3 regions of the Azonexus sp. GW821-FHT04F04 genome follow, and region 3 is predicted to be linked to each of the others. Evidence: predicted binding sites of a transcription regulator. Region 3 holds the regulator's gene; each other region holds the start of a gene.
What was found. The regulator HrcA, encoded in region 3, represses chaperone genes, less so after heat shock. The targets are predictions, from matches to a motif close to TNTTAGCACTCNNNGNCNNNGAGTGCTAANA.

Region 1: the regulator HrcA is predicted to act here: its motif matches at 2,555-2,585, upstream of rpoH (RNA polymerase sigma factor RpoH).
Region 2: the regulator HrcA is predicted to act here: its motif matches at 4,196-4,226, upstream of AC07TV_RS10385 (co-chaperone GroES).

Annotation. Positions count from the first base shown of each region.
Region 1 covers NZ_JBWKSX010000001.1:525,132-532,001, forward strand. The annotation lists gene napG (ferredoxin-type protein NapG) at 1-690, shown strand, start outside; gene napH (quinol dehydrogenase ferredoxin subunit NapH) at 687-1,562, shown strand; gene rpoH (RNA polymerase sigma factor RpoH) at 1,662-2,522, opposite strand; gene AC07TV_RS02585 (sigma 54-interacting transcriptional regulator) at 2,704-4,344, shown strand; gene AC07TV_RS02590 (acyl-CoA dehydrogenase family protein) at 4,493-5,686, shown strand; gene AC07TV_RS02595 (rubredoxin) at 5,719-5,901, shown strand; gene AC07TV_RS02600 (CmpA/NrtA family ABC transporter substrate-binding protein) at 6,070-6,870, shown strand, end outside.
Region 2 covers NZ_JBWKSX010000004.1:215,648-222,517, forward strand. The annotation lists gene AC07TV_RS10370 (cation acetate symporter) at 1-1,576, opposite strand, end outside; gene AC07TV_RS10375 (DUF485 domain-containing protein) at 1,578-1,886, opposite strand; gene groL (chaperonin GroEL) at 2,093-3,745, opposite strand; gene AC07TV_RS10385 (co-chaperone GroES) at 3,819-4,109, opposite strand; gene AC07TV_RS10390 (methyl-accepting chemotaxis protein) at 4,453-6,537, shown strand; gene dacB (D-alanyl-D-alanine carboxypeptidase/D-alanyl-D-alanine endopeptidase) at 6,590-6,870, shown strand, end outside.
Region 3 covers NZ_JBWKSX010000005.1:157,038-163,907, reverse strand. The annotation lists gene AC07TV_RS12135 (methyl-accepting chemotaxis protein) at 1-425, opposite strand, end outside; gene AC07TV_RS12130 (SPM autocatalytic domain-containing protein) at 458-1,513, opposite strand; gene trxC (thioredoxin TrxC) at 1,570-2,016, opposite strand; gene hemH (ferrochelatase) at 2,068-3,171, opposite strand; gene hrcA (heat-inducible transcriptional repressor HrcA) at 3,171-4,199, opposite strand; gene AC07TV_RS12110 (acyl-CoA thioesterase) at 4,242-4,730, opposite strand; gene AC07TV_RS12105 (NAD kinase) at 4,818-5,747, shown strand; gene recN (DNA repair protein RecN) at 5,747-6,870, shown strand, end outside.

The DNA of each region.
Region 1 (6,870 bases), on a different contig from region 3:
GCCTGCATCCGTTGCGGCATGTGCGTCCGCGACTGTCCCTACAACACGCTCGAACTGGCCAAGCCGGAAACGCCGGTGGCGACCGGTACGCCGTTTTTTGCCGCGCGCAACATTCCGTGCGAGATGTGTGACGACATCCCCTGCATCAAGGCTTGTCCGACCGGTGCGCTTGACCATGGCCTGACCGACATTAACAAGGCCAAGATGGGCGTCGCCGTGCTCATCGACCATGAAACCTGTCTCAATTTCCTCGGCCTGCGCTGCGACGTGTGCTATCGCGTCTGCCCGGTGATCGACAAGGCGATTACCCTCGATATCGTGCCCAACACGCGCACCGGCCGTCACGCCATGTTCCTGCCAACCGTGCATTCCGAGTTCTGCACGGGCTGCGGCAAATGCGAGAAGTCCTGCGTCCTCGAAGAAGCGGCCATCCGCATCCTGCCCGCCAAGCTGGCCAAGGGCGAACTGGGCAAGCACTACCGGGTGGGCTGGGAGGAAAAGTCCAAGGCCGGCCATTCGCTGATCGATGAAACGAAAATGCTCGACCTGCCTGACCGCCTGCCGGAAGGCGCGGTTCTGCCCGGTCACTACGACCCGGCCAGCGGCCACACCGAGGCCATGCGAGGGATGCCCGGCAGCGAGGCGGGTGCCGTCCCGAGCCATCCGCCCGGATTGGGGGACAAGCCATGAGCGCCGCCCAGGGAAAACGTATCGGTGCCGAAGCGGTCGCCGAAAAGGGCTGGTTCGCCGCCCACAAGTGGCTGGTCCTGCGCCGCATTTCGCAGTTTTCGCTTCTTGCCCTGTTCCTCGCCGGACCATGGTTCGGCCAGTGGATCGTCAAGGGCAACCTGGCCTACAGCTACACGCTGGGGGTTTTGCCGCTAACCGATCCCTATGTTGCCCTGCAATCGATGGTTACCGGGCATCTCCCGGAAACGCTCGGTCTGGTCGGCATGGCCATCGTGCTGGTGTTTTACTTGCTGGTTGGGGGGCGGGTCTATTGCAGCTGGGTGTGTCCGGTCAATGTTGTCACCGATGCCGCCGGCTGGCTGCGTGACCGGCTTGGCATCAAGGGCAGTGCGCAGCTAGGCCGCAATACCCGCTACTGGATTCTCGGCATGACTTTCGTTGGCTCGGCGGTCACCGGCGTCGTGCTCTGGGAGCTGATCAACCCGGTGTCGATGCTGCATCGCGGCCTGGTTTTTGGCATGGGCCTGGCGTGGACCGTGGTCCTGGCTATTTTCCTGTTCGACCTGTTCGTGATGAGTCGCGGCTGGTGCGGTCGGCTTTGCCCGGTCGGTGCCTTCTACAGCCTGCTTGGCCGGTGGAGCCCGTTGCGGGTGGCCGCGACCAAACGCTCGGCCTGCAACGATTGCATGGACTGTTTCGAGGTGTGTCCCGAACCGCAGGTCATCCGGCCAGCACTGAAGGGCGAAGGCAAGGGCGTCGGCCCGGTAATTCTGGCGCCAAACTGCACCAATTGCGGCCGGTGCATCGACGTCTGCTCGAAGGACGTCTTCCGCTTCGGCGGGCGTCACGCGGCGGTCGATCCGGCGCCCTGAGGTCGGGGCAAAAAGAAAGGGAGCCGGTCGGCTCCCTTTGTCTTGTTCAGGCCATTCCCACGGTCAACCGGGAAAAACGGCCAAAATCGAAATGCGCTCTCAGGCTTCGGCCAGCACGCCGCGCATCTTCTGCAGCGCCTTGACCTCGATCTGACGAATCCGCTCGGCCGAAACATCGAATTCGGCGGCCAGATCGTGCAGCGTGGCGGCTTCGCCTTCCGGCAACCAGCGGGCCTCGACGATGCGACGACTGCGCGGATCGAGCGTGGCCAAGGCTTCGTGCAGCCCCTCATCCTGCAGGCGGGCGACCGCCTTGTTTTCCAGCACGCGGGTCGGCTCGTAACGCGAGTCGGCCAGATAATCGATGGGCGCAAACGCTTCGTCGCCGTCGTCCGGGTTGCCTTCCAGCGCGATATCGCGGCCCGACAGGCGGGTTTCCATCTCGACCACTTCGTCCTGCTTGACGCCCAAGCGTGCCGCGACTTCAGCCGCCTGCGTGCCGGTCAGCGTGTCGATGCCTTCGTAATCGCTCTTCAGGCTGCGCAGGTTGAAGAACAACTTGCGCTGGGCTTTGGTCGTCGCCACTTTGACCAGTCGCCAGTTTTTCAGGATGTACTCGTGAATCTCGGCCTTGATCCAGTGCATGGCAAACGACACCAGACGGACACCGCGCGTCGGGTCAAAGCGCTTGACGGCTTTCATCAGACCGATATTGCCTTCCTGAATCAGGTCGGCATGCGGCAGGCCATAGCCGAGATAGCCACGGGCGATGGAGATGACAAGACGAAGGTGCGAAAGCACAAGCTGACGCGCCGCTTCCACATCGCCTTCGTTGTGGAAACGCTCGGCCAGCCGGATTTCCTCTGCCTCAGCCAGCATCGGATAACGGTTCGCCACCTGAATATAGGCGTCGATGTTGCCGATTGCTGACGGGATGGGAAGTGTCAGGGCATGGGTCATAGCGTAATGTCCTCCTTCAAGTTACATCTATATATTAGCACTCGCTGCCTAAGAGTGCTAAGAGGGGAAAAGGTTTCTTGTTTTTTGCTGCTCGGTGCGACCTGCGGAATATTTGGCATGCAAGCTGCTTCGAAAAATTTCATTGAGCCCTTCGCTTACTCTCAACAATTTTTCAGGCACCATGAAAACTCGCTACATCCATCCCATTGCAATCAAGGAAGAACTGGTCGAGCACGAGCAGCTCCTGATTCGCGAAAGCATCCGCTTGCTGAGCCGTGGCCTGGAGCCTGAAAAGGCCATTCGCGAAATGCTGCATCTCCTGTCCGAGCTACTTGGCCTGAATCGCGGCCGGGTGGTTTTGCCTGATGGGCAAACTGGCGAACTGGCCATCCGCATTGCCTACGGCCTGACCGGGCGCGAAATGGAGCGTGGAAGATACCGCCTGGGTGAGGGGATTACGGGGCGCGTCATGCAATCCGGTGAAGTCCTGATCGTTCAGGATATCGATAACGAGCCTGCTTACCTGGCCCGGGCGGTTGATCGAAGCGCCTTGCCGGAAGGGACGGTTTCCTTCATTGCCCTGCCGATCATGGTGGACCGGGTGATTGCCGGGGTGCTCGGGGTCCATCGCCTGCGTTCCCGGCAGCGTTCGCTGGGGGCGGATTTGCAGATCCTGCATACGGTGGCGGAGCTGATGGGGCAGATTTTCAAGATCAATCAATTGATCGAGAAACGCACGGCGTCCTTGGCGGAAGAAAACCGGTCGTTGCGGACTGCCTTGCAACAGAAAAGTCTGAGTAAATCAAACTGGGGCATCATCGGCGAGGCGCCGCAACTGATTTCGGCCCTTGACCAGCTTGAGCAGGTGGCAGGCACCGAAGCGACGGTCCTGTTGCTCGGCGAATCGGGCACCGGCAAGGAGTTGTTCGCCCGCGCCCTGCATCTGCAGAGCCCGCGTCGTGACAAGCCCTTCGTCAAGGTCAATTGTGCAGCCATTCCGGAAACGCTTTTTGAGGCCGAGCTGTTCGGCCATGAGAAGGGAGCCTTCACCGGCGCCAGCCAGCAGCGTATCGGGCGTTTTGAACAGGCCAACGGCGGCACGCTTTTTCTCGATGAAATCGGCGATCTTCCCTTGCCGGTGCAGGTCAAGCTGCTGCGCGTTCTGCAGGAGCATGTCATCGAGCGCCTGGGCGGGCGCGGCGAAATCGCCGTCGATGTCCGTATCGTCGCCGCGACCCACCAGGACATGATGGCTCTGGTGCGCGCCGGGCGCTTCCGGCTTGATCTCTATTACCGCCTCAATGTCATCCCGATCCGCCTGCCGGCTCTGCGCGAGCGGCCGGGCGACATCAAGCTGCTCGTTCGCCATTTCGTTTCGCAGCTCAATCAGCGCCATCAGCGCAACATCCTGATCATGCCGCAGGCGCTCACCGGCCTGGTTTCCTATCCCTGGCCAGGCAATATCCGACAGTTGTACAACGTCCTTGAGCGGATCATCCTGCTCTCGCGCGGCGATGAAATTGATGAGGCCACGGTCGATTACGCGCTGGTGACCGAAGCTCAGGGGCAGCCCATCGAGGCCTTGCCGGCGCCGGCTGCGAGCCGCCATGAAATACCGGAGGTCGAGGTGCCCTACCCCGTCGTACGGGGCTATCAAGTCGTCGCGGTAGATGACCGGGAGCATATTCGGAACGCTCTCGTCCAACATGGCGGCAACAAATCGCGAACGGCGAAAGCCCTGAACCTGACACTACGTCAGCTGAATTACCGGATCGAGATTCTCGGCATCGCCGTGCCGGCCAAAAGAACAATCAATTTGTAAACAATTTGTGTACAAATTGATTTGTCTAAAATATGCGGATAAAAATTAACATATTGATTTAATAGCGATATATCGCCTGGCACGCGGCTTGCCATAGAAGAGACAAGCCAAACCCTGTGGGCTCAGCCCATCTGACCAGGAGATATTCATGCCCTCTTCCGCTCTTGCCGTTCCGGTAGCCGATCAACTGATCCGCGACTACTCCCTCTCGCTGTGCGCCTCCGAGGAAAGCCTTGCCGCCATCCGCGAGGTGATCGCCGCCCAGTTGAAACCGAAGGTTCTCGACATCGATCTGAAGGCGGAATATCCGGAGGAGTTTCTTCGGGCGCTGGGCAGGGCTGGCGGCTTTCGCGGTGCGGTCGACGCCGAGTTCGGCGGTAACGAGCTGGGGTTGAAGCACGTCATCCAGGTCATGGAGGAAGTCTCCAAGGAATGCATGTCAAGCGGCTTTCTGGTCTGGTGCCAGACCGCCTGTGCCCGCTACATCCAGCTCTCGGACAACGCCTGGGTGAAAAAGGAATTCCTGCCGCGCATTGCAGCCGGGGAGTTGCTGGCCGGTACCGGTCTCTCCAACACCATCAAATCCTGCGACAACATTGAGGAGTACCGCCTCTCGGCCAAACGCGTCGATGGCGGATACATCGTCAACGGCGTTTTACCCTGGGTATCCAACCTCGGCCAGAACCACTACTTCACCACCGGGTGCCCGGTGCGCAACGAGGACGGCAGCAACGACGGTCTGGTCTTCATTCTGGTCGATTGCCAGCAGGCCGGGTTCAAGCTGGTTGATTGCGCCCACTTCATCGGTCTTGATGGTACGCGGACGCTGGCTTGCCAGTTCAAGGAAGTCTTCGTTCCGGACAACATGGTGCTCGCCCAGCCCAGCGAGTCGACGGCCTACATCAAGCGTATCAAGCCGGGCATGATCCTCGCCCAGATGGGCATGGGCCTCGGTCTGATCGATGCCTGCAGCAAACTGATGGCCCAGTCCAACCGGACACTGGCCCACGTCAATCAATATCTCGACGACCAGTTCGAGGATATCGAAGCAGCCCTTGAGGAAGGTCGCGCCGCCACCTACGCGCTGGCCGATGAGGTGCAACAGGGCCCGGTTGCCGACCGTACCCTGGACATCCTCAAGCTTCGCCTGGCCGGTGGCGAGTTGTCAGTCCGTGCCGCCCACGCCGCCATGCTGCATCAGGGGGCCAAAGGTTACCTGGTGCGTAATGCTGCCCAACGCCGCCTGCGGGAAGCCTATTTCGTCGCCATCGTGACCCCGGCCACCAAACACCTGCGGCGCGAGATCGCCCGTATCGAGGACGGTTTGTCCTGCACCGCCTGATATCAACCGCCATTTTTCCGGAAAGAAAACATATGTCTGAAGTTGCCCAAACTACCCAATGGATCTGCAAGGTCTGCAACTGGATTTACGACGAAGTAGCCGGCGATCCCGAGCATGGCATCGCCCCCGGTACCGCTTTTGCCGACATTCCCGACGACTGGTATTGCCCGGAGTGCGGTGTGACCAAGGCCGATTTTGAAGCAGTCGAGTTCTAAAACAGTGAGCCGAATGCACCATGTTTGTGCATTGGCCCTGATGAAAATAGTGCTGAAAAAGCCGGAATCAGGAAAAACAGAGAAGCAAGCATTAACCGCAGCACCCTCGCCAGGCAGGAACGATTGCTGCATTGCAATAGTGAATCTTAAAACCCCAAGGAGTTCGCCATGTCACTGAATAACCCTTTCGATCCCGACAGCACACTGCATCGTGGCTGTAGCTGCGGCCAGCATGGCTCGCAGGCCGAACATGAACTGGCCGAAGTAGATGCCTTGAATCAGCGCGTCATCCAGTCGACCGTGATGCGCGCGCTCTTTCCTCAGGATGTCGAGCGTCGTCGCTTTTTGGGCACGGTGGGCGCCTCGGCGGCCTGGGCGGCAATTTCATCGCTGATCCCGTTTGGCGCGCTGGAAGCCATGGCCCAGGAAAAGGGCAGCCTGGAAAAGAAAGACCTGAAGATCGGTTTCGTTCCCATCACCTGTGCCAGCCCGCTGATCATGGCCGACCCGCTGGGCTTCTACAGGAAGGAAGGTCTCAACGTCACGATGATGAAGACGGCCGGCTGGGCGCTGGTCCGCGACAAGGTGATCAACAAGGAATTTGACGCCTCGCACATGCTCGCCCCGATGCCGCTGGCCATTTCGATGGGCGTCGGCTCCAATGCATCACCAACCAACGTGATGACCATCCAGAACGTCAACGGTCAGGCCATCGTGCTCGCCAACAAGCACAAGACCAACCGCGACCCGAAGAACTGGAAGGGCTTCAAACTGGCCATCCCGTTCGAATTCTCGATGCACAACTTCCTGCTGCGCTACTACTTGGCCGAGAACGGCATCAATCCGGATACCGATGTCCAGTTGCGCGTCCTGCCGCCGCCCGAAATGGTCGCCAATTTGCGCGCCGGCAACATCGACGGCTTCCTTGGTCCCGATCCGATCAATCAGCGCGCCGTCTATGACGACCTC
Region 2 (6,870 bases), on a different contig from region 3:
TGGACACCAGCCAGATCGTGAAGAACGCAGCAGACATCGAGAAGATGGCAGCAGAGTTGTACGGGAACCAGGCCGAGCCCTTCGGGTTGCCCATGACGGCTTCCCAGACGCTGGCCGAGCCAACCGTCAGGATCACGGCAGAGGCCAGACCGACGAAGCCACCGACCACGGCACCACGGGTGGTGCAGTTCTTCCACAACACGGACATGAAGAGCACCGGGAAGTTGGAGGAGCAGGCGATGACGAAGGCCAGCATCACCATGTAGGCGACGTTTTCCTTTTCGAAGGCGATACCCAGAACCACAGCCAGAACGCCGAGGCAAACGGTGGTGATCTTGGAAACGCGCAGTTCGGCTTCGGACGAGCAGCCCTTGGCGAAGACGGAAGCGTACAGGTCATGCGACACGGCGGAAGCGCCGGACAGCGTCAGACCAGCCACAACAGCCAGGATGGTGGCGAAGGCCACGGCCGAGATGAAGCCGAGGAACAGGTCACCACCAACAGCCTTGGCCAGATGCACAGCAGCCATGTTGCCGCCGCCCTTCAGACCCTTGGCCAGTTCGCCGCCGACGTAGAAGTCGCCCGGATTCTGGATCAGGTTGGTGATGGCGCCGAAACCGATGATGAAAGTCAGGATGTAGAAGTAACCGATCCAGGTGGTTGCCCAGGCAACCGACTTGCGGGCTTCCTTGGCATTCGGCACGGTGAAGAAGCGCATCAGGATGTGCGGCAGACCAGCAGTACCGAACATCAGGGCCATACCGACGGAGATCGCGGAGATCGGATCCTTGATCAGGGCGCCCGGCGACATCAGTGCGTCATGCTTGGAGTGAACTTCGACAGCCTTGGTAAACAGTGCTTCCGGCGAGAAGCCGAATTGCAGCAGAACCGAGACAGCCATGAAGGTGGCACCGCCGAGGAGCATACAGGCCTTGATGATCTGCACCCAGGTGGTGGCAGTCATGCCGCCGAACAGCACGTACATCATCATCACGGAACCAACCAGGATTTCAGCGTAGAGGTATTCCATGCCGAAGAGCACCTTGATCAGCTGACCGGCACCGACCATCTGCGCAATCATGTAGAAGGCGACGATAACCAGGGAAGCGGAAGCAGCAAAGATGCGGACCGGGGTCTGGGCGAAACGGTAGGAAGCCACGTCAGCGAACGTGAACTTGCCAAGGTTGCGCAGACGCTCAGCCATCAGGAAGGTGATGACAGGCCAGCCGACCAGCCAACCGATCGAGAAGATCAGGCCGTCGAAGCCGTTGGCGAACACGAGACCGGAAATACCCAGGAAGGACGCGGCGGACATGTAGTCGCCGGCGATTGCCAGGCCGTTCTGGAAGCCGGTGATGCCGCCACCGCCGGTGTAGAAGTCAGCCGCCGACTTGGTCTTGGAAGCAGCCCACTTGGTGATGTAGAGCGTGCCGCCGACGAAGATGGCGAACATGACGATGGCCGTCCAGTTGGTGGCCTGCTTGGCGGTCTGACCGAGGTCGGCACCGGCAGCAACAGCGCCACCAGCAACAGCCAGGGCGAGAAGGCCAGCGAGAATTTGAGTAAATTTATTCATCTTACTTCTGTGCCTCCTTGATGAGGGCTTCGTTGATCGCGTCGAACTCGGTGTTGGCGCGGCGAACGTAGATCCAGGTCAGGACGATGGTGAAGACGATAACGGCAACGCCGATCGGCACCCCGATACTCATCGTGTAACCCTCACCGATCTTCTGGGCGAGGAATTCCTTGTTGAAAGCGACCAGCAGGATGAAGCCGTAGTAAGCGGCGGCACTGACAATAGCCATGATGATGGAGTAAGTGCTGCGCATGGCAACAAACTCCAGAAATTTCGGATTTGCTGTAATCCGATCAAGTACGTCTTGCATTGATTTGCTCCTCAGATTTTGTTTATAGAGGCATTGCTGCGGATCGTAATTTAGGCGCAGCGTCTTACAGCTAACTTACAGACCGTTACAAAACCCATAGCGCAGATCAAAGCAATTTCAGACAAAAGCTCAGGCTAAGCCCGAAAAGCAAAAAGCCCCGCACAAGGCGGGGCTTTTCAAAGCGGTGACGCTTGCTTGGCGGGAGATTACATCCCCATGCCGCCCATGCCACCCATACCGCCCATGCCGCTCATGTCGGGCATGCCGCCGGCCGGCTTGTCTTCAGCCAGTTCAGCAACCATGCACTCGGTGGTCAGCATCAGGCCGGCCACGGAAGCAGCATTCTGCAGCGCGGTGCGGGTCACCTTGGTCGGATCCAGCACGCCCATTTCAACCATGTCGCCATACTCGCCAGTGGAAGCGTTGTAACCGTAGTTACCCTTGCCACGCTGGACCTTGTCGACGACAACAGACGGCTCGTCACCGGCGTTGGCGACGATTTCACGCAGCGGCTGTTCCATGGCGCGCAGGACGATCTTGATGCCGGCGTCCTGGTCATGGTTGTCACCCTTGAGCTTGCCAACGGCAGCACGGGCGCGGATCAGGGCCACGCCGCCGCCGGCGACGATACCTTCTTCCACGGCAGCGCGGGTAGCGTGCAGGGCATCTTCAACGCGCGCCTTCTTTTCCTTCATTTCGACTTCGGTCGCTGCGCCAACCTTGATGACGGCAACGCCGCCAGCCAGCTTGGCAACACGTTCCTGGAGCTTTTCCTTGTCGTAATCGGAAGTCGCTTCGTCGATCTGGATGCGGATCTGCTTGACGCGGGCTTCGATCGACGCAGCTTCGCCGGCACCGTCGATGATGATGGTGTTTTCCTTGGAAACTTCGATGCGCTTGGCCTGGCCCAGATCCTTCAGGACAGCCTTTTCCAGCGACAAGCCGGTTTCTTCGGCGATAACGGTACCGCCGGTCAGGATGGCGATATCTTCAAGCATGGCCTTGCGACGGTCACCAAAGCCCGGGGCCTTGACGGCAACGGTCTTCAGGATGCCACGGATGTTGTTGACGACCAGGGTAGCCAGTGCTTCGCCATCGACATCTTCAGCGATGATGAGCAGCGGACGACCGGCCTTGGCAACTTGTTCCAGGATCGGCAGCAGGTCGCGGATGTTGGAAATCTTCTTGTCGTAGAGCAGGACAAACGGGTTTTCCATCAGCGCTTGTTGCTTGTCGCCGTTGTTGATGAAGTACGGCGACAGGTAGCCGCGGTCGAACTGCATGCCTTCGACGACGTCGAGTTCGTTGGCCAGGGACTTGCCATCTTCAACGGTGATGACGCCTTCCTTGCCAACCTTTTCCATGGCATTGGCGATGATTTCGCCGATGTCAGCATCGGAGTTGGCGGAAATGGAACCAACCTGGGCGATTTCCTTGGTCGTCGTACAGGGCTTGGAGAAAGCCTTCAGTTCGGCCAGGGTAGCGACAACAGCCTTGTCGATACCGCGCTTCAGATCCATCGGGTTCATGCCGGCGGCAACGTACTTCATGCCTTCGCGGACGATGGCCTGGGCCAGAACGGTCGCGGTCGTCGTGCCGTCACCGGCGATGTCGGAGGTCTTGGAGGCAACTTCCTTGACCATCTGGGCGCCCATGTTGGCGAATTTGTCTTTCAGTTCGATTTCCTTGGCGACGGAAACGCCGTCCTTGGTGACCGTCGGGCCGCCGTAGGAACGCTCGAGGACGACATTGCGGCCCTTGGGGCCAAGGGTGACCTTGACTGCGTCAGCCAGGACATTGATGCCTTCGACCATGCGGGCGCGGGCGGAATCACCGAATTTGACTTCTTTAGCTGCCATTTAATAGCTCCTGAAATTTGATCAATTTTCCGGTTGACCGTGGGATCAACCGTCATTTCGAGACGGGCAGAAATTACTTCTGCAGAACGCCCATGATGTCTTCTTCACGCATGACCAGGACTTCCTGACCATCGACCTTGACGCCCTGGCCGGCATACTTGCCGAACAGCACGCGGTCGCCAACCTTGACGTCCAGAGCGATCTGCTTGCCGTTGTCGTCACGCTTGCCCGGGCCGACGGCCAGAACTTCGCCCTGATCCGGCTTTTCGCCAGCGGAATCGGGAATGACGATGCCGGAAGCGGTGGTGCGCTCGGCTTCAACGCGTTTGACGATCACTCGGTCGTGCAAAGGACGGATATTCATAAATCTGACTCCTGAAATTGAATTGCAACACACGGAAAATTGGCCGACCACGCCTGAACGTGGATTCGGGACCGGAGCTGGCGGGTTATTAGCACTCGTCTCCGGTGAGTGCTAATAATAGGGGCGGGGAACCGCTATTTCAAGGGTGGTGTCTGTTTTTTTTGTACAGAGCCGCACCGTCCCCACCACTCGGTTGCCAGCAATTTCGTTGCCGACAGTCCGGATTCAGTCAACAGGGGGCTCACGACATATGCCTTTGGTAATAAAATACTGGGCGCCGTCATAGGTTTTTGGTATTTTTACAACAACAAACAAAAAGCAATACCCCCAACAAGGCAGAACAGTGAAAAACAACCAACCAGTTACCCAAAGAGAAGTCCCCTTTCCGCCGAACTGTTATCTGGTCTCAAAAACTGACTTGAAGGGCAGCATCACGTATGCCAACGACGCCTTTGTCGAAATCAGCGGTTTTAGCCGCGCCGAACTGATCGGCAGCAGCCACAACATCGTCCGCCACCCGGACATGCCGATGGCTGCCTTTGCCGATCTCTGGCAAACAGTCAAAGCCGGCCTGCCGTGGCGGGGCGCAGTCAAGAATCGTTGCCGAAATGGCGACTATTACTGGGTCGAGGCCTTCGTCGTTCCGCTCAAGAAAAATGGCGAAATCACCGGCTACATGTCGGTGCGCACCCCGCTGGCGGCAGACAAGAAAGCCGCCGCCGAAGCCCTTTACCGAGCCACCGGCACGGCCGGCAAATTGCCGGTGTCGACCAGGCGCAGCATCCAGCTGGCCCCTCGCCTGTGGGCCGCGATGGGCGTACTGGTCGCCTTGATGGGCCTGATCGGCTTCTTTGGCCTGCGCAGCCTGGCGGGGACAGATCAGGCGCTGAATGCGATGTACCGCGACAATCTGTTGCCATCCAACACAGTCAATCGCATGACCTTCCTGCTCGCTGACAACCGCTCGCAGATCATGCTTGCCTTGCAGCACGAAGCGACGAATCCCTTTGCCAAAATGCACGATCACCCGCTCGATCTGCATATCAACGCGACCCTGAAAAATCGTGAGGAAATCAACGGCCTGCTCGATGTCTTGAAGAAGCAGACGCTGACCGACACCCAGAAAGTCCTGCTCGACAAGTTTGGCGAAAGCCGCGAGAAATACTCGAAAGAGGGTGTCAACGCGGCACGCAGCCTGCTGGCCGAAAGTAAATTCGATGAAGCCAACGTGGTCCTGCTGACCCGGATCAACCCGCTATACGCCGAGTTACGGCAAAACGCCGAAGCCTTGATTCAGCAATTGAGCAGCGATGCCGAAGCGCGCTACATCGCGGCTGAAACGGAATATGCCTCGGTCCGCAACATGAGCATCGGGCTGATCGTCTTTGCCCTGCTCATCACGCTCATCGGCGGCGGCCTGCTGGTCCGTTCCATCATCGCGCCACTGCGCAAGGCCAACACGCACTTCGAGCGGATCAGCGACGGCAAGCTGACCGACGAAATCGACATTTCCGGCCGCGACGAAATGGGCGTCCTGCTCTGCAACCTCGGCGTCATGCAAGGCACCATCAAGGCCATGCTCGATGAAATCAGCACGGCGGCAAGAAGTATCGACCGGCGCAGCAACCAGCTTGAGCAGCAGATGAGCCAGGTCTCGGCACAGTCCGTGCAGCAGCAAGCCAGCGTCGAAGGCGTGGCAGCGGCCACCGAGGAGTTCAGCCAGTCGGTGCAGGAAGTCGCAGCCAATGCCGAGGAAACCGCGTCGGCTGCCCGCGATTCGCAGAATCAGGTCAAGCTCAGCAACACCAACATCAGCCAGAGCATGGCGGCAACAACCCGCGTCGTCGAGGCTGTCACGGCATCCAACGCCACGATCGACCAGCTCAACCAGTCGATCGCCAAGATTGGCGACATCACCCGCGTCATTGCCGACATCGCCAGCCAGACCAACCTGCTCGCCCTCAATGCCGCGATCGAAGCGGCCCGGGCCGGCGAACAGGGCCGCGGCTTTGCCGTCGTTGCCGACGAGGTACGCAAGCTGGCCGAACGGACGACAACCTCGACGGCCGACATCAACAACACGGTCAACGAAATCCAGTCGGTCACCGCCCAGGCCGTGGCCAGCATGGATCTGGCCGCCAAGGAGGTGGAAACCGGCATTGGCATGCTGCGCGAGAGCGTCGCCGGCCTCGAAGGCATCACCAACTCGTCGAGCCAGGTTTCGCTGATGGCCAGCCAGATATCCGATGCCGCTCGCCAGCAAGGCGTTGCCAGCGAGGAAGTGGCCGGCAGCATGCAGCAGATCACCGACCTGATCGAGCAGAACACGCAGTCGGCCCAGAGCGCCAAGTCGATCGCCGAAGAACTGCTCAGCACCTCGCACCAGCTCGAAGTGCTGATCTCTTCCTTCGAGCTATATCGGCGCTGACCGGCTACTCGCAACGACTACAATGGGGGCTTTCGAGCCCCCTTTTTTCGCCATGACTCTGCCCCAGCCCAGCCCGGCGCCACACCCGACCGCCTGTCGCAAGCTGCGCCAAGCCTTTGGTTTACTCGCGCTGCTAACGGCGGCCGGGCTGGCCAGCGCCGACCTGCCGCCAACCGTGTTGCAGGCCCTGAAAGCAGCGCAGATTCCGGCCGCCAGCGTCGCCGTCGTCGTCCAGCCAGTCGACGCCGGCGCGCCGCTGGTTGCCCACAACGCCAGCCGCGCGATGAACCCGGCTTCGGTCATGAAGCTGGTCACCACCTACGCTGCCCTCGA
Region 3 (6,870 bases):
TTGGTCGGGTTGATGACATGCAGGAAAGAGTTGCCGTTGGCGGACTCAACCGACATGTAGGGGTTGCCGGTAGCCATCACTTCTTTTTCGAGTGCATCGAGCGGACGCTTGCTCTTGGTGTCGGGGCCGTAAAGTTTGACCACGGCGTCGCTACGGGCGACCACCAGATCCTTGATGACGGAGAGCTGTTCGATCTGGTCGAGGAAGACTTCACGCTGGCCTACGGTGCCGGTCAGCATCATGCCGGTCAGTCCGGCCATGGTCATTTCGTGGATGCTCTTGGAAAAGTCCTGAGCCTGCAGGATCGCCGTCTCTCGATTGACCTGGGTGGTCCACACTATTGCTCCTGCCCAGATGATGGCCAGTACTACCCAGATGGCCGCCGTCAGGCGGATCCAAATCTTCAAATCGGCGAAGCGCGGCATGATGTCCCTCGAGTTACTGCCACCGTTTTCAGCTAGGCGGTCAGGTCTATTTGCTGGATTGTGCCAGCCGTACCCGCTTCATGCAAAAAAATTCCAGAAGTGCGAATTTGCCCGAGCAATTCATTGGCATTTGTCTTGAGGTCAAATGGCGTAGCGGTGCGGTTTAGTGCGATCGCGCCGACCCCGGCGTCGGCCAACGACTGAAGCGTCTCTTTGTCAGTTTTGTCAGGTGTCCACAGCGCCAGCTGTTTAAACGCCGCGTCGTTTTCATCGATCCAGCCGTTCTGATCGTCATCGAGCGTCGCCAATTCCTCAAACCCGTCGCCGCTGGTCGGGCCGAACAGTTCGCTGCCATTGTTGATCTTGCCGTCGCCGTTGCGATCAAAGGCCAGGAAGCCGCTGCCCGGGGTCAGGAAGTTGATGTTTTCCGTACTGTCGTCCGCATTGAGGTCGAAGGCGAAGCGCTGGTCGGTCAGTTGCGCCGCCGTGCCGGCGAAGTTAAGGACGAGCGGGTCGGTCTTGCGTGCAGCATCGCCGAGGCGGAGGCTGATATCGCTTTCTTCGTGATACTGGCGCGACATCGACAACTGCAGGTCGAACTTGATCTCGCGGCCATCGGCGGTCTTTACCGTGCCGCTGGCGGCAAAATTCGTCTGCTCGACCTCACTGTAGGATTCATGGCGGTCGTACTCGATGCCGAAGCCGGCTGGCGTCGGGCGGGCCTGTGTTCCGGTGGCCGGTGGCGCTTCGATGACTGGGGTTTCTGAACTCGGCTGGAGTTCGCTGGCATCGAAAATGCGGATCCGGTGTCCGGTCAGCAGCTCGAGCATGGAGCGAATGAAACGTAGCCGCGGATCGGCACCGAGCTCGCTATCCTCGGTTGCTTCACTGGCGCTGGCTTGGCTGGCCGCCTTGCCGGCATCAGACAGGCTGACGTTGTCGTTGCGCGCCGCTCGGGGGCGCGAATCTTCCCCGGCAAATTGCGGGCGCTGCGACCCGACCCACATTTTCAGCGATTCGCGGACTTCATGGCGCTGGACGCTGACGTGCGACGAGGCCATTTGCAGGCTGCTGCTGGCAATTTTCATGGGGGCCTCCGTCGAATGCATTGGGATGCATCATTAACGGCGGCCGTGGGGAGAAGTTAAGGTCGGTAAAGATGCGGTTGTATCCAGCGTTTCAGCGAGCCGAGGTCGAGCGCGCCGCTCTGGCGGGCGATCTCGCGGCCATTTTTAAAGATGGCCAGGGTTGGAATGCTGCGGATGCTGAAACGGGCGGCCAGTTGCTGTTCGGCTTCGGTATCGACCTTGACCAGACGGGCGTAGGGTTCGAGGTCGATGGCGGCCTGATGGAAATTGGGGGCCATCTGCCGGCACGGGCCGCACCACGGCGCCCAGAAATCGACGACGACCGGCAGGTCGTTGCGCGAGATGTGGCGGTCGAAGTTGGCGGCGGTCAGTTCGGCGGGTTCGCCAGTGAACAGCGGCTGTTTGCACTGGCCGCAGTTGGGCGAATCTTTCAATTTTTGGCCAAAAATCCGGTTGACCGTGGAACAGTGCGGACAGACGACGTGCAGGCTTTCTTCAGGCATCGGGCGCTCCAAATATCATGTTTTTCTGATATGGGTGCCCGGTGCCGGATTTCAAGAGCGGGCGCCGAATTTGATGGCTTGCCGGGCGCTGGTTTCCAGAGCGTGCGGGTCGATGGCGAGCTTGGTCGGCCAGCCGGAAAGGTGGCTTTCGACGATGTCGGCCAGTGCCTTGATCCAGGCGTCGTCTTCGTTGAGCGCCGGGATGTAGTGGTATTCCTTGCCGCCGGCTTTGAGAAAGTCGGCGCGGCCTTCCTGGGCAATTTCTTCGAGCGTTTCGAGGCAGTCGGCGACGAAGCCAGGGCAGATGATGTCGACCCGGCGGATGCCCTGCTTGCCCCATTGTTCAAGCGTCGGCGCGGTGTAGGGCTGCAGCCATTCGGCTTTGCCGAAACGTGACTGGAAGCAGATCTGGAATTGCTCGGGCTTGAGGTTCAGGCGTTCGGCCAACAGGCGCCCGGTCTTGTGACATTCGCAGAAATACGGGTCGCCGAGCATCAGGCTGCGTTTGGGCAGGCCGTGGAAACTGATGAGCAGCTTGTCGTTGTCGCCCAGCGCGCCGTTCGTCTGCCAATGCTGGCGCACCGTCTTTTCGAGCGCGGCGAGATAGCCGTCGTGGTCGTGGAAATTCCGCGTGAAGCGGATTTCAGGCTGGTTGCGGGTTTTCGTCAGCCACTGGCAGGCGTCGTCGACGACGGTCGCCGTCGTGCTCGCCGCGTATTGCGGATACATCGGCACGACGAGAATGCGGCTGGCGCCTTCGGCCTTGAGGTGGCTCAGTACGTCGGGCAGCGCCGGCGAGCCGTAGCGCATGGCCCAAGTGACGGTGACGTGATGGCCGCGCTGGCCGATCAAGCCCTTGAGCAGCTTGGCCTGACGCTCGGTATGGACGCGCAGCGGCGAACCTTCCGGCATCCAGACCGTGGCGTACTTGGCGGCCGATTTCTTTGGCCGGGTGTTGAGGATGATGCCGTTGAGGATCAGCCACCAGAGGGGCTTGGGAATTTCGACGACGCGCGGGTCGGACAAAAACTGCTTGAGGTAGCGCTTGAGGGCCGGCGCGGTCGGCGCATCCGGCGTGCCGAGATTGACGAGAACGACCGCGGTGCTGGCCGCGTTGCCGTGACGGTGCGGCGGCTCGGGAAGAAAACGGGGCATTAGTTGTCCGACTTGAAGGAGAGGGCGCTGGAAAGCAGGCGGGCGGTGATGTCGACGATGGGGATGACGCGTTCGTAGGCCATCCGGGTCGGGCCAATGACGCCGACCGAACCGACAATGCGGCCATCGACGCTGTAGGGGGCGGCGATGACGCTGCATTCGTCGAGCGGCGCAATGCCCGATTCGCCGCCGATGAAAATCTGCACGCCCTCGGCACGGTTGGAAATGTCGAGCAGGCGGACCAGGCTGGAGCGCTGTTCGAAGAGGTCGAACAGTTCGCGCAGGCGCTTCATGTTCGACGACAGTTCTTCAACATCCAGCAGGTTCCGTTCGCCGGAAATGACGTAGGGAGCGGAATTTTCGGCCATCGCAGCATCGCCGGCGTCGAGCGCCAGGGCCATGAGCGGCTTGATGTCTTCGCGCAATTGCTGGATTTCACTGGCCAGACGCTGGCGGATCTGCTCGAAATCGAGGCCGGCGAAATTCTGCGTCAGGTAATTGCCGGCACTGACCAGTTCGGACGGCGAGTAGGCCTTGTCGCTGCTGACGATGCGGTTTTGCACGTCGCCGTCGGTGGTCACAATGATGAGCAGGATGCGCTTTTCCGACAGGCTGAGGAATTCGATCTGGCGGATGCGACTGGCCTGACGGCGCGGCGCGATGACGACGCCGGCGAAGTTAGACAGGCTGGAGAGCAGTTGCGAGGCGCTGGCGATGATCTGGCTCGACGGCAGGCCGTGCAGCGATTCCTTCATCTCGCCCATCTGTCGGGCTTCGAGCGGCTGCACGGTGAGCAGGCTGTCGACAAACAGCCGGTAACCGCGCGCCGTCGGAATGCGCCCGGCCGAGGTGTGCGGGCTGGCGACGAAGCCGGCCTCTTCAAGATCGGCCATGACGTTGCGGATCGTCGCCGGCGACAGATCGAGGCCGGAAAACTTGGACAGCGCACGCGAGCCGACCGGTTGCCCGTCGGCAATGTAGTGTTCGACCAGTGTTTTCAGCAGGGTGCGCGAGCGTTCATCAAGCATGGCTGAGGATTGTACAAAAAACGGGGCAATAGCGACGGGCGATTATGGCTTGCCGCCGGGATGCAGTGCCAGGCGACGCGATTCGAATTCCTGGCGCAGTTCGCGCCGGAGCATGGCCGACTGGTAACGGCGCTTTTCCTCATCGGTAGCCGGTTCCAGCGGCGGCACGCTGGTCGCCTTGCCGCTTTCATCAACCGCCACCATGGTGAAAAAGCAACTGTTGGCATGGCGCACACTCTGTTCGCGGATGTTTTCGGTGAGCACCTTGACGCCAATTTCCATCGAGGTCCGGCCGGTGTAATTGACGGCGGCCAGAAAGGTGACCAGTTCGCCGACATGGATGGGTTGGCGGAACATCACCTGGTCGACCGACAGGGTGACGACATATTCGCCGGCATAGCGGCTGGCGCAGGCGTAGGCGACCTGATCGAGGAGCTTGAGAATGGTGCCGCCATGGACGTTGCCGGAAAAATTGGCCATGTCCGGCGTCATCAGGACGGTCATGCTGAGTTGGTGGTTGGCAAGAGGCATGGGGATTTGCGCGCAGGGTTGGTGAGTCATGTTACTGCGCTTTTCCGGCGAATCGGTGCTGCCCGGTGGCACGATTGCGCGGTTTTTATGCAAGAATTCGACCCCATGAACAGAAGCTTCGCTTCCCTCCGCAATCCCCGGACCATCGCCCTGGTCGGCAAATACCACAGCATGGAAATTGCCGAGTCCTTGCGTGGCCTGGCGGAATATCTTTACGAGCGCGGCGTTTCAGTCTTCATCGAGCGCGAAACCTCCGAGCACATCGGCAAGAAAGTCGATCTGTCGCGCTGGGTGACTTGCGGTTTCAATGACATCGGCGCCCATGCCGACCTCGCCATCGTGCTCGGCGGCGACGGCACCATGCTCAACGCAGCGCGCCGTCTGGCCCGCTATTGCGTGCCGCTCGTCGGCGTCAATCAGGGCCGCCTCGGTTTCATGACCGACATCGCCCGCGACGATCTGCTGACCTGCATGGACGACCTGCTCGACGGCCGCTTCGCCCAGGAAAACCGCATGCTGCTCGCTGCCGAAGTGACGCGCGACGGCAAGGAAATCGCCGAAAATCTGGCGCTCAACGATGTCGTCGTCGACAAGGGCGCCATCGGCCGGATGATCGAATTCGAGCTGTTCATCGACGGCGAGTTCATCTACAACCTGCGCTCCGACGGCCTGATCGTCGCCACGCCGACCGGCTCCACGGCCTATTCGATGTCGGCCGGCGGGCCGATTCTGCATCCGACAACGGCCGGCATTGCTCTCGTGCCGCTTTGCCCGCATGCCCTGACCAATCGGCCGATCATCGTCAATGACAGCGCCGACATCGAGTTGCGCATCGCCAATGCCGATGACGCGCGTGTGCACTTCGATGGTCAGGTGACGCTTGACCTGCAGCGTGGCGATTGTGTCCGCCTGCGCCGTTCCGAACACGCCATCTGTTTCCTGCACCCGCCGGGCTACAGTTACTTCGCCATGCTGCGTCAGAAACTGCAGTGGAGCGAACGGCCCAAAGGTACCTGATGCTGCAGCACCTGACGATTCGCGACTTTGTCATTGTCGACCGGCTGGAACTCTCGTTTTTGGCCGGTTTTGGTGCGTTGACCGGAGAAACCGGGGCTGGCAAATCGATTTTGATTGACGCCCTGGCGCTGGCCCTCGGTGAGCGTGCCGATGCTGGCGTCGTTCGTTCAGGCTGTGAAAAAGCAGAGGTCGCCGCCACTTTCGATATCGCCGCCCAGCCGCAAGTGGGCGACTGGCTACGCGCCAACGATCTCGACGGCGACGACGAACTGCTGCTCCGCCGCGTCGTCGACGCCGGCGGCCGTTCGCGTGCCTACATCAACGGCTCGCCGGCCACCGTCCAGCAAATGCGCGAAGTTGGCGAGTGGCTAGTCGATATCCACGGCCAGCACGCCCACCAGTCGCTGTTACGGGCCGAAGCCCAGCGCATGCTGCTCGACAGCCATGCCGGCCTGAGCGGACAGGCGCGTGAGGTCGCGACCACCTGGAAAATCTGGCGCGATGCCGAGCAAATGCTGCGTACCGCCAGCGAAGGCGCCGACGTCCTGCAGCGCGAACGCGAGCAGTTGCAATGGCAGATCGGCGAACTTGACGCCTTGGCCTTTGGCGACGACGAATGGGCGACGCTTGATGTCGAACACCGTCGCCTCGGTCACGCCGCCAGCCTGATCGAAGGTGCGCAATACGCGCTGGCTGTCCTGTCCGACGACGAAGCTGCCTGCGAACGCCAGATCGACGGCGTCGCCACGCGGCTCGGCAATCTCGCCGAATACGATCCGGCGCTGGCCGAAGTCGCCGCCTTGATCGGCTCGGTACAGGCCGAATTGTCTGACGCGGTGTCCACTTTGCGCCGCTACGCCGACCGGGCCGATCTCGATCCGACCCGTCTGGCCCAGGTCGAGCGCCGGATGGATGCGGTGATGAGCCATTCCCGCAAATATCGTGTTCAGCCCGCCGAATTGCCGGGCTTGCTCGCCGGCTGGCGGCAACGCCTCGCTGAACTCGACGAATCGGCCGATCTGGCCGCTCTGGAAACGAAGGTCGCCGCCGCCCGCCAGGATTATCTGGCTCAGGCCGAAAATCTCTCGGCCGGCCGCAGGAAAGCGGCGACCGAGATGGGCAA